2 linked regions of the Methylomonas sp. 11b genome follow. The protein of the gene in region 2 interacts with the protein of the main gene of each other region in a pairwise test. Links are inferred from orthologs where the notes say so. Each region holds a gene or a part of one and is shown on either strand. Other genes may lie near its edges.

Region 1 (5,435 bases), 570 kb from region 2 along the record:
CATAAACTTATTCTCCTACCTATTTGATGACTTTTTTCCTCCGAATACGCTTCGCTATTCGGAGCTGGCTTCAATTTTTTTGTTTTAACAAATGTTTGTAGGATGTACCGGCGTAAGGAGACGCATCAGTCTTCGGTTGTTTTTTATTCATTATGCAAGAGTGGCTGAATTAATGTAGCGTGATTAAACCTACATGCCAAATTTGTTAGTTAATTTTTTTATAACAAAATCATTATCATCAATTGATTTAAAGAAATTCAGCTCTTCAAAAAACCACTTAATTTGTTTTTGCGCAAAGTTAACTTCATTTTCAGAAGCGTTTCTTAAGTAAAAATCTTCCGAAAGACCTAATGCCAACAAACGATTGATGAATATCAGTTCTATATATTTTTCAAAATCGTATCTCTCAGACAACTGAATCTTTAAGCCATTGATAATGGACTCATAGTTACCGACATTTCTGTCTACCGCGATGCCACCATCTTTAGAGGTTTTTATAAAGTACCTAAAATTTGGGTAATACCTCAATCCATTGGCGTCATCTTCAACATGATCTGTAAATCCGGATACTGCGATAAAAATATTTCCTTCGGAATCCAAACGTAAATTATCTTTCAGAATAGCTCCTTCAGGTTGATCAACCATTCTGGCACCACCTAAGCCTAATTCCCCTGAGACTTCGTTTTTAATTAAAGACACAAAAGCGCTACAGCAGTGATTGCCACCAGATTGCAACACTAAAATAACTCTTCCGTCGCCAAGATCGGCAACATTTTTATCGTAAAACACATACGATTCATCCATTAAATACGCAATTTTGCTATTAACGCTACTTAACACAACAAATCTTGCGTCCAAAATTTTCCTGTCCGCTCTGATACTTTTTATAACGTATGTTTTTTCCGTATTTTCAATTTTTAATATGTCGTTTCCAGCGTAAATCGCATTTTTAACATTAAATACCGTTTCAATCGGAACAATATTAATATCGCCCCAAGCATTCACTGAAAAAATAATGGCAAGCGTTACTAAGAAAAAATTGCGCATTTTATTTATATTGATGACGGCAGATTGATTGGGTAACTATATTTCATCATTCGGCTGTTCGCCTAACTGGCGTCAGCCCTACGCAACTTAATCTTCAATTCCGCAAACAAGCGTTTAATCATCTCGCCGCTGAAACCGCGTTGCTGTAAAAAGCGACTACGCTTCAACCATTCATTTTGGCTCCGCAATTTTTCGTCGTCGTATTTACGCGAATACACCTCCAGCAGCACGGTTTGCCATCCGCCCAGCTCCTCGGCATGCGCATCCAGATCGACATCGTTGATACCGCGCTGTTGTAGCTCATAACGAATTCGCACTGGCCCGTATCCGCTACGGATACGCTGCCGAACATAACATTCGGTGTAGCGTTCGTCGTTTTGCCAATTCAGCTCGGCCATCCCATCGATGACCGGCTCAGCTTCATCGCGGTTAAATCCACGCAAAGCCAATTTGTCCAGTAATTCCCGGCGGCTATGTTCGCGCCGGGACAACAACCTTAGGCAGACTGCTTCAATTTGTTGCCGACGCTCAATCGCCGTCGACAAACTCGGCATCGTCGTCTTCACTGACTGCTGCCGGTGCGGCCGCTAACTTGGCAAAGGCTTTTTCGCGGATAGCTTTTTCCAATTCGGCGGCTTTGTCCGGATTATCCCGTAAGAACTGCTTGGCATTGTCCTTGCCTTGGCCGATTTTCTCGTTATTGTAGGCATACCAGGAACCGGACTTTTGCACGAAGCCAAACTCCACACCTAAATCCACCAACTCGCCGAAGAAAGACACGCCTTCGCCGTACAGAATTTCGAAGTCGGCTTGTTTAAACGGCGGTGCGACTTTGTTTTTAACCACTTTGACGCGCGTTTCGTTGCCGATTACCTCGTCGCCTTTCTTGATCGAACCGATGCGGCGAATATCCAGACGCACCGAGGCATAAAACTTCAAGGCATTGCCGCCGGTGGTGGTTTCCGGGTTGCCGAACATCACCCCAATTTTCATCCGCAATTGGTTGATAAAAATCACCAGCGTATTGGAACGTTTGATGTTGGCGGTGAGTTTACGCAAGGCTTGCGACATTAATCGCGCCTGCAAGCCCATATGCGAGTCACCCATGTCGCCTTCTATCTCGGCTTTTGGGGTTAAGGCTGCCACCGAGTCGATGACGACAATGTCTACCGCGCCGGAGCGCACCAGCATGTCGGTGATTTCCAGGGCTTGCTCGCCGGTATCGGGCTGCGACACCAGCAGGTCTTCGATATTGACGCCGATCTTTTGCGCATAAACCGGGTCCAGCGCGTGCTCGGCATCGACAAACGCCGCCGTGCCGCCCAGTTTTTGCATTTGCGCGATGGTTTGCAGCGTTAATGTGGTTTTACCGGACGATTCCGGTCCGTAAATTTCGATGACCCGACCGCGAGGTAAACCACCGACACCCAGGGCAATATCCAAGGACAGCGAACCGGTGGACACCACTTCGATATCGCGACTGGCGGCGACGTCGCCCATCCGCATCACGGAGCCTTTGCCGAATTGCTTTTCGATCTGCATCAACGCGGCGCCCAGCGCCTTTTTCTTGTTTTCGTCCATTTTAGTACCTGCTGTTGTCTGGCCGGTGAAAGCCGCGCATTATCCCATAGACCCTGGCTGTGAAACAGTTTTAATCGCTCTACAAACCGTAGAAAAAGCCGGCAGCGAGTTGCGGGTTGAAAGGAAAATACAAGTGCAGATATGAGGCTTGTAAGGAGCCGCAGCGGAAAAAGCCTTCGCCATGCCCAAAGCTGCGTTGCGCGGTGGAGGTAGCGAACGGTTCCAGAGCGGTTTCCAGTTTGGAAAAATGAAAGCTGTGGCCGCGAATCTCGCCCTGCTCCAATTGCAGACTATGCATACCGAGGTTGGCTAACCTAGTTTGCATGGCGGCGCTACCGGATAACAAACCTACCATCGCCGCTCGCTGGCCTTCCTTGTCCGCCAGACTATCCAGCAAATACAAAAAACCGCCGCATTCGGCATAGATGGCTTTACCAGCGCGATGATGCGCAGCTAAAGCCTGCTTCATCGCCACGTTGCCTGCCAACGCTTGCAGATGCAGTTCAGGGTAGCCGCCCGGCAAATAAACGCTATCGACCGCCGGCAAGACACTATCGGCCAGCGGCGAGAAGAATGCCAACTCGGCACCCATCGCTCGCAAACAATCCAGATTGGCTTGGTAGATAAACGAAAACGCCGCATCGCGCGCCACCGCGATGCGTTTACCTGCCAGCAAGCGCGGCGGCGGATTGGCGGAAACGTTGGCAAACGCGACTGGGGCCGGCAAAACACAGGACGTAAAGCTGTTTAATAATTCCGCGGCGCGCGCCAGCCGGGCATCCAGATCGCCAATTTCATCGGCTTGCAGCAAACCCAAATGACGGGACGGCAAACCCACCGCGTCGTCTCGACTGATTGCCGCCAACAAAGGCATGCCCGCCGGCAAGGCTTCCTGAAGCATCCTGGCATGACCGGCACTGCCGACCTTGTTGGCTATCGCGCCGGCAAACGGCAAACCAGGCCGGTAATTGGCTAAGCCGTAAGCCACGGCAGCAAAGGTTTGCGCCATGCCTTGCGCGTCGATCACCGCCGCGACAGGCATCGCCAAGGCCTGGGCCAGATCGGCGCTACTGCTATCGCCGTCGAACAAACCCATCACCCCTTCGATCAATATCAAATCCGCTTCGCCTGCGGCTCGGTACAACAACTCGCGGCAATGCGCCTCGCCCATCATCCATAAATCCAGCTGGTAAACAGGCTGTCCGCAAGCGAAAGCCAAAATTTGCGGATCGATGAAATCCGGGCCGGTTTTGAACACCCTTACCCGGCGGCCTTGCTGCCTATGGTGATAAGCCAGCGCGGCGGTGACGGTAGTTTTGCCTTGCCCGGAAGCCGGAGCGCTGATCAACATAGCCGGACAATTACACGGGTCGGTAGTCGTGGATAAAACGGGAGAAACAGTCAAAATATCAGTCCTTTTGGTAAAACCACATTTGATAAACACTCATTAATATTTGCACGCCCATCGATAAGCCCATCAACGCACCACTGAGGACTACCACATAGGCAAATTCAGAAATATGCTTGGTCACAAACCAGGACACCACGTCCAATAGCATCGCAAAAAACGGAATCACCAGCGCCACCCGTTTGACGTAAATATTCATGTCGCAGAGCAGAAAAATTTTGCCTATAAAAAACAGGATGAAAGCAATGCCGAACAAATGAATGTGCGACACCCTTACCAGCGCCGGCGTCGACGCCCCGCCCTTATGCGCGACTTCGGCAACACCTTCATAATGGGTCAGATTAGGCAGACTCGGGTTGGCCGCCGGATTGTGACAATGAATACAATCACGGCTCAAAATCGGCGCAATCTGTTGCTCGTAAGGCTGTTGCTCAGCGCCATCCTGAATCCATTTCAAAATAACTTCTTTATCGCTTTTGTATTTCAGATTGGGCTCCATGATGCCGTTGATCGCCGCGCCCAGTCGCGATTGAGTGGTGGAACCGTGGTACATAATGACGATATCGTCGATTGACAACCCGCGCTTGCCGTCGCGGCCTTGATGGGTGTAATACAAATTCACCAAAGCCATCAGATAGCCTAAGCCGATGGTCAACAGGAATACGGTGTTTAATATTTTCTCACTGGTGGAAATATCTCGAAAACGGCGATATTGTTTGGGCATAGGCGACTAAGAAAAAGACAAAGTGGGCACGATCCATGGTGCTAGACTGGCGCTGAGGAAGCCTCTAACAAGCCAGAGCGGCTCCCCAGCTACTCAATGGCATCAAATGGCTTTTAGAATAATCGATATGCAAATATTGATCTATGCCAAGTTCGCGGAAAAATCCTACCGGCGATTTTTATTTTTATCGCATAATCGACCACGGTTAAGCGCCAAGAATGCTCCAAGCTATCAGGGAGCACGTTCTGGTTTTGAATGAATTTTCCAACGTCCACCCTTTGCTAACACCGCAAAAATAACGATGAAACTATCCCCAGCGATTTAAGTCATTGGGAAATCCAACACAGCAGGAGCACACATGCGCACATTATTACTTTCCTTACTTGCCGCTACCGCCTTTTACAGCAGCTTATCAACAGCTCAAGCCCAAGATTCCGCTAGCGTGGCAGTCCCGGATAAAGTCAGGGCCAATATTTTGAAACGACACCCGCAAGCACAGGACCTGAAAGCGACTCAGGAAACCCACTTTGGTCAACAGCTGCTGGAAGTCAGCTTTAAAGATACTGAAGACGAACTGAAGCATGAGTTATTTAGAGCGGACGGCGCGTTGTTTGCGAACGAAATCCTGTTGGCAAACGGCCTGGAAATATCGCCTGATGTGACCAAAGTGCTGGC
Region 2 (11,040 bases):
CAGCGGGCTTTATCGAGAAACACGCAATCCAGGTCGGGCAAACAGTGGCACTTCCCTAGACTCAAGCCGGTCCGTTTGCGTCATCTGGATCACCCTCGTAAGGCGTGGCGTATTTGCACTCTTTCTGCGGACAGACTTTTTCGGTGCCGCGGCGCTTGGTGGTTTTTAAGGTCAGAATCGGCCAGTTGCAGTCCGGGCAACTTTCCTTGACCGGCGCGTCCCACAAGGCATAATCGCATTTCGGATATTCCGAGCAGGAATAAAAAATTTTCCCACTACGCGCCTTGCGTTTTAGGATCGCTCCGCTCTTGCACTGCGGACATTCAACCCCGGTATCGGAAGGCTTTTCCAAAGGTTCGATGTGCTTACATTTCGGATATCCACTACAGCCGACAAATTTTCCATACTTGCCAGTCTTTATAACCAGCGTCGACTCGCACTTGGGACACACTCTCCCTTCCACCACCTCCGGCTCGGCCGATGCGGCACCGGCGTTGTCATCACCCAAATTTCGAGTGTAGGAACAGGTCGGATAATTGGTACAGCCGATAAAGCGGCCATTCCGACCCAGGCGAATCGATAGCGGACTGCCGCATTCCGGGCACTGCTCGTCTATGCTTTCCTGCGTGACATCCTTGCGTTGTACACTTTCTTCTTTCTCGCTGATCAACTGCGTGAACGGCCGCCAAAAGTCGTCCATCAACGGAATCCAGTCCTTCTCTCCGCGCGACACCGCATCCAACTCGTCTTCGAGGTTGGCGGTAAAATTGTAATCGACGTATTTGGTAAAATGCTCGGTTAAGAATTTGTTGACGATACGCCCGACATCAGTCGGATAAAACCGCTTGTTATCGATGGTCACATATTCGCGGTTTTGCAAGGTCGAGATAATCGTCGCGTAGGTGGAGGGACGGCCAATGCCATGCTCTTCCAGGGCTTTGACCAGACTCGCCTCGCTGTAGCGAGGTGGCGGCTCGGTAAAATGCTGGGTGGCTGCAATCTCATTCAACACCACCGGCCGCCCTTCTTCCATCGGCGGCAACAGACTGTCCTGATCGTCCGCCGCTTCCTTGCTATCGTCCACACCTTCCAGATACACCTTCATGAAGCCGGGATTAGTCACCGTGGAACCGGTCGCGCGAAATACGTTTTTATCGCTACCGCAATTCAGATCGACAGCCACTTGATTCAAGGTGGCGTGGATCATCTGGCAAGCTACGGTGCGTTTCCAGATCAAATCGTAGAGTTTGAATTGCTCCGCACTGAGCCGATTTTTCACCTGCTCAGGCAAGCGTTGCACCGAAGTCGGACGTATCGCTTCGTGCGCTTCCTGAGCGTTTTTAGATTTGGTCTTGAAACGGCGCGGTTCTTTGGGCACATCATCGGCACCGTATTTTTCGGCGATCAGCGCGCGAATATCGGCCAATGCTTCTTCAGCCAGATTGACCGAATCGGTACGCATATACGAAATCAAACCAACGGTTTCGCCGCCCAGATCAATGCCTTCGTATAACTGTTGCGCCACCATCATCGTCCGTTTGGTGGTAAAACCCAGTTTGCGAGCTGCCTCCTGTTGTAAAGTCGAAGTGATGAACGGCGGCGCCGGATTTTTGCTGCGTTGCTTTTTCTCCAGCTTGGCAACGATCAACTGACCGTCGGCGGCATCCAGCAAGCTTTGTTTGACTTGATTGGCCTGCACTTCATCGGTAAAACTGAACTGATTCAGCTTTTCACCATTGAAATGCGTTAATTTGGCTTTAAACGGCAGCCCTTGCGCACTGGCTTCAGCGGTATGCGACCAGTATTCGCGGGTCTTGAACGCCTCGATCTCCATCTCACGTTCGACGATCATCCGCAACGCAGGGCTTTGCACGCGACCAGCGGATAAGCCGCGGCGGATTTTCTTCCATAGCAACGGCGATAGATTAAAACCAACCAAATAGTCTAAAGCCCGCCGCGCCTGTTGAGCGTTGACCAGATTATTAGATAACTCGGTGGGATGGGCGATAGCCTCAGTAACAGCTTTTTTGGTGATCTCATGAAACACCACCCGCAGCACTTCCTTGTCTTTTAACAGCTTTTTTTCTTTCAGATGCTCGAAAACATGCCAGGAAATCGCCTCACCCTCCCTATCCGGGTCAGTCGCCAAATAAAGGGTATCGACGTTTTTGATAGCTTTGCCTATCTCTTGCAGATGGCGTTGGTTGCGATCAATCACCTGGTATTTCATCGCAAAACCGTTTTCCGGATCTACAGCTCCCTCTTTGGGAATCAAATCTCGGACGTGGCCGTAGGAAGCCAATACCTGGAAGTCCTTACCCAGATACTTTTCTATGGTTTTGCATTTTGCCGGTGACTCTACAATGACTAAACTTTTGCTCATGCTGTCCGTAGAAAAATCAATGTAAAGAAGTAGGTATCAAATCGTAAACTATGTCTTCCATTCGGGAGAAAGCGGCGCTATCGCCGGGTTGACTTAATAACACCATCAATACAATCCATTTCAATTTATCCAGAGTAATATTTTCGTCTTTCAAGGCCATCGCCCGATCAATAGCGATCTCGCGATTGATCGGCGTCAAGATGCCGCTGTGCTCAAGATACATCAAGAAATTCCGGCACTCCATGTCGAACACGGAGATTTCCTGACCGCTAAAAATGCGGAACGACGATGAAACCGCCGGTGTGATGCTCTCAATTTCGGCTAAAGACTCCAGCCAATCGAACGCCTTATTGACATCAGGCTGCTGAAAACCCGCATCCAGCAACTCGCTGGCAATGACGGCAGTATCCGGATAGTTATCGCTGTCGCCATCCAGATAATTTTCAAACAGATAAATGAGCACATCGAAAATATCTTCTTTCATTAGAACCTTTATTTGACTCGGAGGTAGCCACCACCGGCAAGCGCGGCAATGTAGCCTTGTAACTCCAACACCAGCAGCGTCGAGGAAACTTCTTCCGCGGACCAACCGCTATCTTGCACCAGAGTATCGACCGTTGTGGGACTGTACGGAATCAATTTCAATAGATTTTGCTGCTCCAGGTCAAGCGAAGTCTGCGGCAATTCCGACTCGGCTCGCATATACCTTTGATTATAATGACCTAATTCCTCAAAAATATCTTGTGCGGTTTCGACTAATTTAGCTCCCTGGCGAATTAATGCATTGCAACCGCGCGCCAAAGGGTTATGAATCGAGCCGGGAATCGCAAAAACTTCCCGATTTTGCTCAAGCGCCAAACGCGCGGTAATCAACGACCCACTTTGCTGGGCCGCCTCCACCACCAACAAGCCGACGCACAAACCACTAATGATTCGGTTTCGCCGGGGAAAGTGATTGGCTTTGGCATTGGTACCCGGCGGAAACTCCGAAACCAAGGCGCCATGTTCGACAATTTGCGTAGCCAGCTGTTTATGACAAGCCGGATAAACTCGATCCAACCCAGTACCCGCCACGGCTATGGTCTGCCCGTTTACGTTTAACGCACCTTGGTGACTGGCAGCATCAATTCCCAAAGCCAAACCGCTAGTCACGGTAAAGCCGGCCTCGGCTAAAGCTTCGGCAAATTGAATTGCGGTGCTGATACCAACCGGCGACGGATTGCGACTACCGACCATTGCCAATTGCGGCTCTTGCAGTAAGGCTGGATTGCCTTTGACAAATAATATCGGCGGGGGATTGGCGATTTCTCGCAGTTGCGCCGGATAGTCGGCATCGTCCAAGGTCAATGCATAATTACCGGCTTGCTCCAACCAGCGAATGTCGTCTTCGACCTTTTGCCAATCCGGTTTTTGCAGAGCGTCGATCAATTTCTCGCTGAAACCCAAGCCAGTTAAAGTGGCTCGCGACGCGGAGAATATCTGCTCGGGCTCAAAATGCGCCAGCAAGCGCTGAATGGCCTGACTGCCGACGCCGGGACTACGCAGCATCGCCAGCCAGTACTTGATTTGCGGATTGAGTGCGGATTCCAAAACAGCTTAAACGGCAATCCAGAGCGAGTTAAAGCCTGCTGATGACAGATATCCCATTAGGGCGTCTGCACTCTATCCAACGTATGCATCGCGGCAGTTGCCTGCATCACCAACGCATAGCTGACGCGTTCGAACGGCCGAAACACCATCAACACACCAGCTAGCTCGTCCGGCATTTTCACCGCCACCGCTTCCTGAGATTGATACCTATCAACGATGACATGCCCTTTACGATACACATCCAAGGTGTGCCCCACCTCCAAACCGTCGGCAGTACCTTTGTCAATGACCACTACATCGTGTTGACCGATCTGCGACACGCCGCCCTTCACTTGAATGATGCTGCCCACCACCTGATGTTTAGGCGGCCTTGGAAAATAATTTAAAGCTAACTCTCCCTCCGAAGTAGGCATCAAGCGGTCGCCGCGTTGAATTTCCATATCGGATTTATTAATCAGCAAGGTGGCCGGATCACCCGGTTCCTGTAGCGTGGTATCAGCAATGTATTGCGCTTCGTAACCTAAAATTTCCTTGGTAACCGGACTGACATAGGCCTTGCCTGCTCGATAAATGGTATACCCCAAGCCGGATGGGTTTTCGATGGCCCTGACGTAAACCCCGTCTCCGGCGCCGGCGATCAAATGTTCGCCGACAAACCCGATGACATAAGGTGCGTGCTGCAACTCTTCCGCTGTTACGACTTTCGGCGAATTCAAGAATTGCACGATGGCATCGCTGGGGATCATTCTAATGGCTTGATCAATCTCCGACTCGCGCACTCGCGGCAACAGTTTTTCGTCATTGCCGTCCGGCGACAAACTCAGACGCGGCACGCCGTTTACATAAGAAAAGTACAAAGTGTCGCCCGGGTATATCCAATGCGGATCCTTGATTTGCGGATTGTTATGCCATAGCTGCGGCCATTCCCAAGGGTGCTGTAAAAACTTCCCGGAAATGTCCCACAAAGTATCACCTTTAACAACCGTGTACTGATCGGGATGATTGGGGTTTATTTTCAGCTCATCGGCCCAAGCCACTGCGGCAAAAACCAGTGGTATTAGTATTCCCAGTATCGCGCGAAAAAACATAATTTATCCTGCCAGAGCTTATAAAACCGTTCAAAATCCGCCGGACGAAGCGCCCAAACGCAAAATCGGCAAGCGTCAATATCTGGTGCATGCCGCTTAGCCCAAATTGAAACAAATGCGTAAAAAACCAACCATCGATTTGCCGCACAGTTTAGATTAATTCGGGCATTATGCCAGCACGAGCCGATCCAACCTAAACCCAGCCCTATTTAGTCTTCACGTTCAAACCCTGGGCAATTTCGGATAAAATCCCACTATTACAGTTAGCAAGTGGAGTAATGGGTGAGTATTCTTACAATTCTGGAGTTTCCCGATAAACGGCTGCGGACGGTCGCCGCCGAGGTGGACACAGTCGATGACGGCATCAAGACCTTGGTCGACAACATGATCGAGACCATGTATGCCGCCAAGGGAGTAGGCTTGGCCGCAACTCAGGTAAACGTGCATAAACGCGTTATAGTGATGGACGTCAGCGAGAACAAAGACGAACCGATCTGCCTGATCAACCCACAAATCATCGAGCGCGACGGTGTTGAAGAATCCGAGGAAGGTTGCCTGTCGGTACCCGGCTTTTTCGAAAAAGTCAGCCGCGCCGAACATATTAAAGTCAAGGCGCTAAACCGCGACGGCGAAAGTTTTGAATTGGAGGCCAGCGAATTACTGGCGGTGTGCATTCAACACGAAATGGATCATCTGGAAGGCAAGTTATTCGTCGATTATCTCTCGGCCTTCAAACGCAACCGCATTAAAGCCAAGCTGGATAAAATTCACAAGTCGCAGGGCTAATCAGGACATCTCATGAAAATCGTGTTTGCCGGTACGCCGGATTTTGCGGTTCCCACCTTGCAGGCCCTGCTGGATTCGCGGCATCAAGTCTGTGCGGTTTATACTCAGCCCGACAGGCCAGCCGGACGCGGCCGCAAGCTGACCGCCAGCCCGATCAAGGCACTGGCCATATCCGCCAATATCCCGGTTTATCAGCCGGAAAACTTCAAAAGCCCCGAATCGATTGCGCAATTAGCGTCGCTCAATGCTGATTTAATGGTCGTCGTGGCTTACGGCCTTATTTTGCCGCAAGCGGTATTGGACATTCCCAAGCAGGGCTGCATTAATGTTCATGGCTCGTTACTGCCGCGTTGGCGCGGCGCGGCGCCGATTCACCGTGCCGTTATGGCGGGCGACGCTAAAACCGGCATCACCATCATGAAAGTAGTAAAAAAACTCGATGCCGGCGACATGCTTTATAAAGCCGAATGCCCAATCAGTGCCGACGCCACCTCCAGCAGCCTGCACGATCAATTGGCGCACATGGGCGCCGAAGGGCTGGTTAAAGTGGTCGAGCAGATAGCCAATGGGTCGCTGCAAGCCGAACCGCAAGACGAGTCCCTAGTCACTTACGCCCACAAACTGGAAAAGCAGGAATCGAACTTGGACTGGCAAAACTCCGCTGTACAACTGGATCGTCAAGTACGTGGCCTGAACGCCTGGCCGGTGGCACAAACTCTCTATCAAGGCCAAGTGTTGCGCGTCTGGCGCAGCCAGGTGCTCGATAAAACCGCTGAGCAAGCCCCCGGCACCATCAGTTGCGCAGAACACGCTCTGGACGTAGCGACCGGTAACGGCGTGCTGCGCCTACTGGAAGTACAACTTCCCGGCGGTAAACGCATCGCCGGCAAAGATTTTATGAATGCCCATACGGCCGACCGCGTCATCCTAGGCCTATGAATCTGCGCGGCTGCTCTGCACAGATTCTCGCGCACGTCCTCAGCGACGGCCAATCGCTGACCGCCGCCCTGGAACATGGCCTACCCAAAATCAAGGACATCAAAGACCGGGCTTTCGTCCAAGCCTTGTGCTATGGGGTAATCCGTCATTATTACGCATTGGATTTTATGCTGGGCCGCCTGCTCAGCAAACCGCTCAAGCAAAAAGACGGCGACATTAAAGCCTTACTGCTAATCGGCTTGTATCAACTGCAACACATGCGGGTTAAATCGCACGCCGCCGTTTCGGAAACTGTAGCCGCCACCAGCCACAAACCCTGGGCCAAGTCCTTGGTTAACGCGATACTCAGACAATATTTACGCGACGCCGAAACCTTGCAACAAGCCTGTACCGCGGACAGTCAGGCCCGCTACAATCATCCGGGCTGGATGATTGATTTGCTCAGGCACGACTGGCCGGAACATTACGAAAAAATCCTGCACGCCAACGATCAAGCGCCGCCGATGGCTTTGCGCGTCAATCTGCTGCAAGGTAGCCGAGCCGCCTACGTAGACGATCTGACAGCGCAAGGTATCGCTGCGCAATTGGTAGACTGCTGCGAAACCGCGATCAGGCTGGACCAAGCCTTGGCCGTCGAGCAATTGCCGGGCTTTAGCCAAGGCCGCGTATCGGTACAAGACACGGCCGCGCAACTGGCGGCGGAACTGCTCGACGCGCTTCCTGGTCAGCAGGTGCTGGATTTATGTGCCGCGCCGGGCGGCAAAACCGCCGCCATTCTGGAGCGCCAACCGGCCTTGGCCGGACTGCTGGCGGTCGATATCGATCAACAGCGTCTGCAACGGGTGACCGACAATTTACAGCGTTTAAACTTGCACGCCGAGACCTTGGCCGCCGACGCCAGTGAGTCGGCGTCGTGGGCTAACAACCGCCAATTTGATCGGATACTGCTGGACGCCCCCTGCTCCGGCTTCGGTGTGATCCGCCGCCATCCCGACATCAAGTTGCTGCGCCGCGCGGACGACATTGCCGCTTTGCAAGCTCTGCAAGCCAGGATACTTGCTAACGCCTGGCAGCTGCTGAAACCTGGCGGCATCTTGCTCTACGCCACCTGCTCTGTATTGAAACAGGAAAACGAAGCGCAAATCGCCGCATTCCTTGCCGAACACACTGACGCCAGCGAAATTCATATCGACGCGCACTGGAGCATTGCGCGGCCACACGGCCGGCAAATCATCACTGGCGACCGGCAAATGGATGGCTTTTATTATGCCAAGCTTCATAAAGCCGATTAGGTGCTGGGCATTGATGATCTGCCTGCAAATTGCGCCAGGCGTGGCTGAAGCCGGGGATTATTCCGCGCGCATCGAATATGCCGATTTGGAACATGTCGATGGCGGTTATGACGTGCATGCTCATATCGATTATCGGCTCAGCCCGACTGCCAAGGAAGCGCTGCACAAAGGTGTGCGCTTAACCTGGGACGTAACGATAGAACTACGCCAGCCCGGCGCGTTGTGGGACACGATAATCCATAAACACAAACTGACGTACAGCCTGCAATTCCATGCCTTGCTGAATCAATATGTGGTGCAAACCCCGTTCGATCGCAGCGAAATGTTTTTAACCTTGAGCGCCGCAATGAATTTCATGGCGGCCGTGCATGACAGCACACCAATTCCCGCCGAACGCGTGACAGCCGGCACACCTTACCTGCTGGCGGTAAAAACTCAATTCAACCGCGAGCAGCTACCGATACCGCTGCGTCCGGTCGCCTATCTGGATAACCACTGGTTTCTTTCTAGCGCCTGGCACACATGGCCCATTCAAAAATAAAATTACCGGCCAGCGCCACCATTATTCTGCTGTTCGGCTTCGTATTGCTATCGCTGCAATTGATGAGCAGCGCCACCCAGGAATCATCGGAACTCGGCGAAATGTATTCCTGGCTATTGGTCATCAATACGCTGGGATCGGTGATTTTGCTGGGTTTGGTCGCGTTCAACGCCTATTCGTTGGTGCGGGAATTAAAGAAAAAGGAGGCCGGCTCTCGACTGACCACGCGCATGGTGTCCTTGTTCGTCTTGCTGGCCTTGGCGCCAGCGGCCATCGTGTTTTATTTCTCCGTGCAATTCCTGCATCAAGGCATAGACAGCTGGTTTAACGTTGAAATCGACCGGGCCATGGACGATGCCTTGGAGTTGAGCCAATCCTCACTGAATCAACGCATGAACTGGCATATCAAGCAAACCAAGCAAATGGCCGATCAACTCCGCGACAAATCGGAAGCCTTGATTGCCATGGAAGTCGGCTCGCTGTGGGCAGATTCTGGGGCGCTGGAAATTGCGGTATTTTCCAATCAAGGTCGGGTATTAGCGTCCAGCAGCGTCAATCCCAGCGATATTTTGCCGCATCTGCCCGACGAGCAAATCTGGCTGCTGCTGAGGCAGAATAAGGAATATTTTGCTTTCGACCCCGGCGATAACGATGAAATGCTGGTACGCATCATCGTCGCTATCGAAGCCGATCAAAGCCGGTTTTTGCAAGTGCTGTTTCCGATTCCGGTGCGGGTGACCGACCTGGCCGACTCGATAGAGTTTGCCTTCATTCGTTATCAGGAGATGAATTTCCTGCGCGACTCGCTGAAAACCAGCTTCTCGTTGATCCTGTTGCTGGTGTTACTGCTCAGCCTGCTGGCGGCCATTTGGGTAGCGTTTATCAGTATCCGCAACATCGTCGCGCCAGTAAAAGAATTGGTAAAAGGTACGCAAGCAGTCGCCGATGGCGATTATCAACAGCAGCTGCCGGTAATGAATCAGGACGACCTGGGTTTCCTGGTGGAATCCTTCAACCAGATGACCCGCCGTATCGCCCGCTCCCGTGACGAAACCCGTGCAGCCGGCCTGGAGGTGGAAAACCAGCGCGCCTATTTGGAAACCATACTCGCCAATCTGACCGCCGGCGTAATCAGTTTCGACGCGGCCTTTTACATCCGTACCGCCAATCAAGCCGCCTACCGGATTCTGCACATCCCGGTCAGCCATTTTGTTGGGGAGACGTTGCCAACCCTGGCGACCATGCACAGCGAACTGGCCGAGGTATTGAACGCGATCCAAAGCTTGCTGGAAAAAGCCGACGACATCTGGGAGCAACGCATCGTGTTTCTCGGCCCCAACGGCCGCCAGGAGTTGTTGTGCCGAGGTACGCCGCTGTTCTCGCAGCACGGTGCCCGAACCGGCGCGGTCGTGGTATTCGACGACGTCACCGACCTGATTCAGGCGCAAAAAAACGCAGCCTGGGGCGAAGTGGCGCGACGTCTGGCGCATGAGATCAAAAACCCGTTGACGCCGATCCAGCTGTCGGCCGAACGCTTGCAGCACAAGCTATCCAAGGAATTACAGGACGGTTCCGCCGAATTTCTGCAACGCGGCACCCGCACCATCGTCCAGCAAGTGGAAGCGATGAAGCGGATGGTGGACGATTTTTCCGAGTACGCCCGCCCATCCAAGAAACAGGTGGAAAAAATCAATCTGGTCGATCTGATTCAGGAAGTCATGGCCTTATACCTGCCGTCCGGCATCATTTTCAGCACGGCATTCGCCAGCAACAGAGTACTGGTCGAAGCCGATCCGGTCAGCCTGCGCCAAGTACTACACAATCTGATAAAAAACGCCCAAGAGGCCACCACGGCCCCCTGCCGCATCGAGATCAAAATCGCCAAAGTCAGCCGCAATAACACCGACTATGTCGAATTGGGCATCTACGATAACGGCAACGGCCTGAACGCGGAACAGCTTGAAACCATTTTCGACCCCTATGTGACCAGCAAAGCCAAAGGTACCGGTTTGGGCTTGGCCATCGTCAAAAAGATCGTCGAAGAACATGGCGGGGTGATTTGGGTGGATACGTCTTATAATGGCGGCGCGGGGTTTTTACTCCAGCTGCCGGTTTTTGAATTTGGGAACTTTAAATGAATAAGCAAGCACCGTACATTTTGGTGGTCGATGACGAGCAGGACATTCGTCAGTTGGTGTCCGAAATTCTTGAGGATGAAGGCTACGATGTCGCCATGGCGGAAAACGCCACGGAAGCCAAAGCCCTGAAAAATCAGCGCCCGCCTAATCTGATCCTGCTGGACATCTGGATGCCCGACAGCGACGGCATCACCCTGCTGCGGGAATGGGTTAGCGAAGACGACGCACTATGTCCGGTGATCATGATGTCCGGGCATGCCTCGGTGGAATCGGCGGTGGAAGC

Evidence for each region.
Region 1: the proteins of dprA (region 2) and recA interact in binary tests that used the Bacillus subtilis proteins (3 or more experiments, as listed by UniProt). The link is inferred for Methylomonas sp. 11b from one-to-one orthologs.

Annotation. Positions count from the first base shown.
Region 1 is NZ_KI911557.1:1,474,505-1,479,939, forward strand. The notes cover bases 603-3,469. They hold recA (recombinase RecA), read right to left. Parts: upstream 2,629-3,469; coding sequence 1,576-2,628; downstream 603-1,575. Other genes in these bases: METH11B_RS0106825 (hypothetical protein), read right to left, coding at 603-1,047; METH11B_RS0106830 (regulatory protein RecX), read right to left, coding at 1,110-1,601; METH11B_RS0106840 (cobyrinate a,c-diamide synthase), read right to left, coding at 2,708-3,469. Also shown: METH11B_RS0106820 (hypothetical protein), read right to left, coding at 1-3; more of METH11B_RS0106825, read right to left, coding at 190-602; more of METH11B_RS0106840, read right to left, coding at 3,470-3,979; METH11B_RS0106845 (hypothetical protein), read right to left, coding at 4,038-4,760; METH11B_RS0106850 (hypothetical protein), read left to right, coding at 5,119-5,435. UniProt on the Bacillus subtilis protein: Multifunctional protein involved in homologous recombination, DNA repair and competence.
Region 2 is NZ_KI911557.1:2,038,871-2,049,910, forward strand. The notes cover bases 1,925-4,759. They hold dprA (DNA-processing protein DprA), read right to left. Parts: upstream 3,974-4,759; coding sequence 2,876-3,973; downstream 1,925-2,875. Other genes in these bases: topA (type I DNA topoisomerase), read right to left, coding at 1,925-2,383; METH11B_RS0109835 (DUF494 family protein), read right to left, coding at 2,400-2,867; METH11B_RS0109845 (LysM peptidoglycan-binding domain-containing protein), read right to left, coding at 4,030-4,759. Also shown: METH11B_RS26625 (DUF192 domain-containing protein), read left to right, coding at 1-59; more of topA, read right to left, coding at 62-1,924; more of METH11B_RS0109845, read right to left, coding at 4,760-5,061; def (peptide deformylase), read left to right, coding at 5,344-5,847; fmt (methionyl-tRNA formyltransferase), read left to right, coding at 5,860-6,786; 16S rRNA (cytosine(967)-C(5))-methyltransferase RsmB, read left to right, coding at 6,783-8,078; METH11B_RS0109865 (DUF4390 domain-containing protein), read left to right, coding at 8,092-8,619; METH11B_RS0109870 (sensor histidine kinase), read left to right, coding at 8,601-10,757; METH11B_RS0109875 (sigma-54-dependent transcriptional regulator), read left to right, coding at 10,754-11,040. UniProt on the Bacillus subtilis protein: Protein that helps load RecA onto ssDNA during transformation. Binds cooperatively to circular ssDNA, is able to bridge different segments of DNA. Favors the loading of RecA onto SsbA- or SsbB-coated ssDNA and formation of RecA-DNA filaments.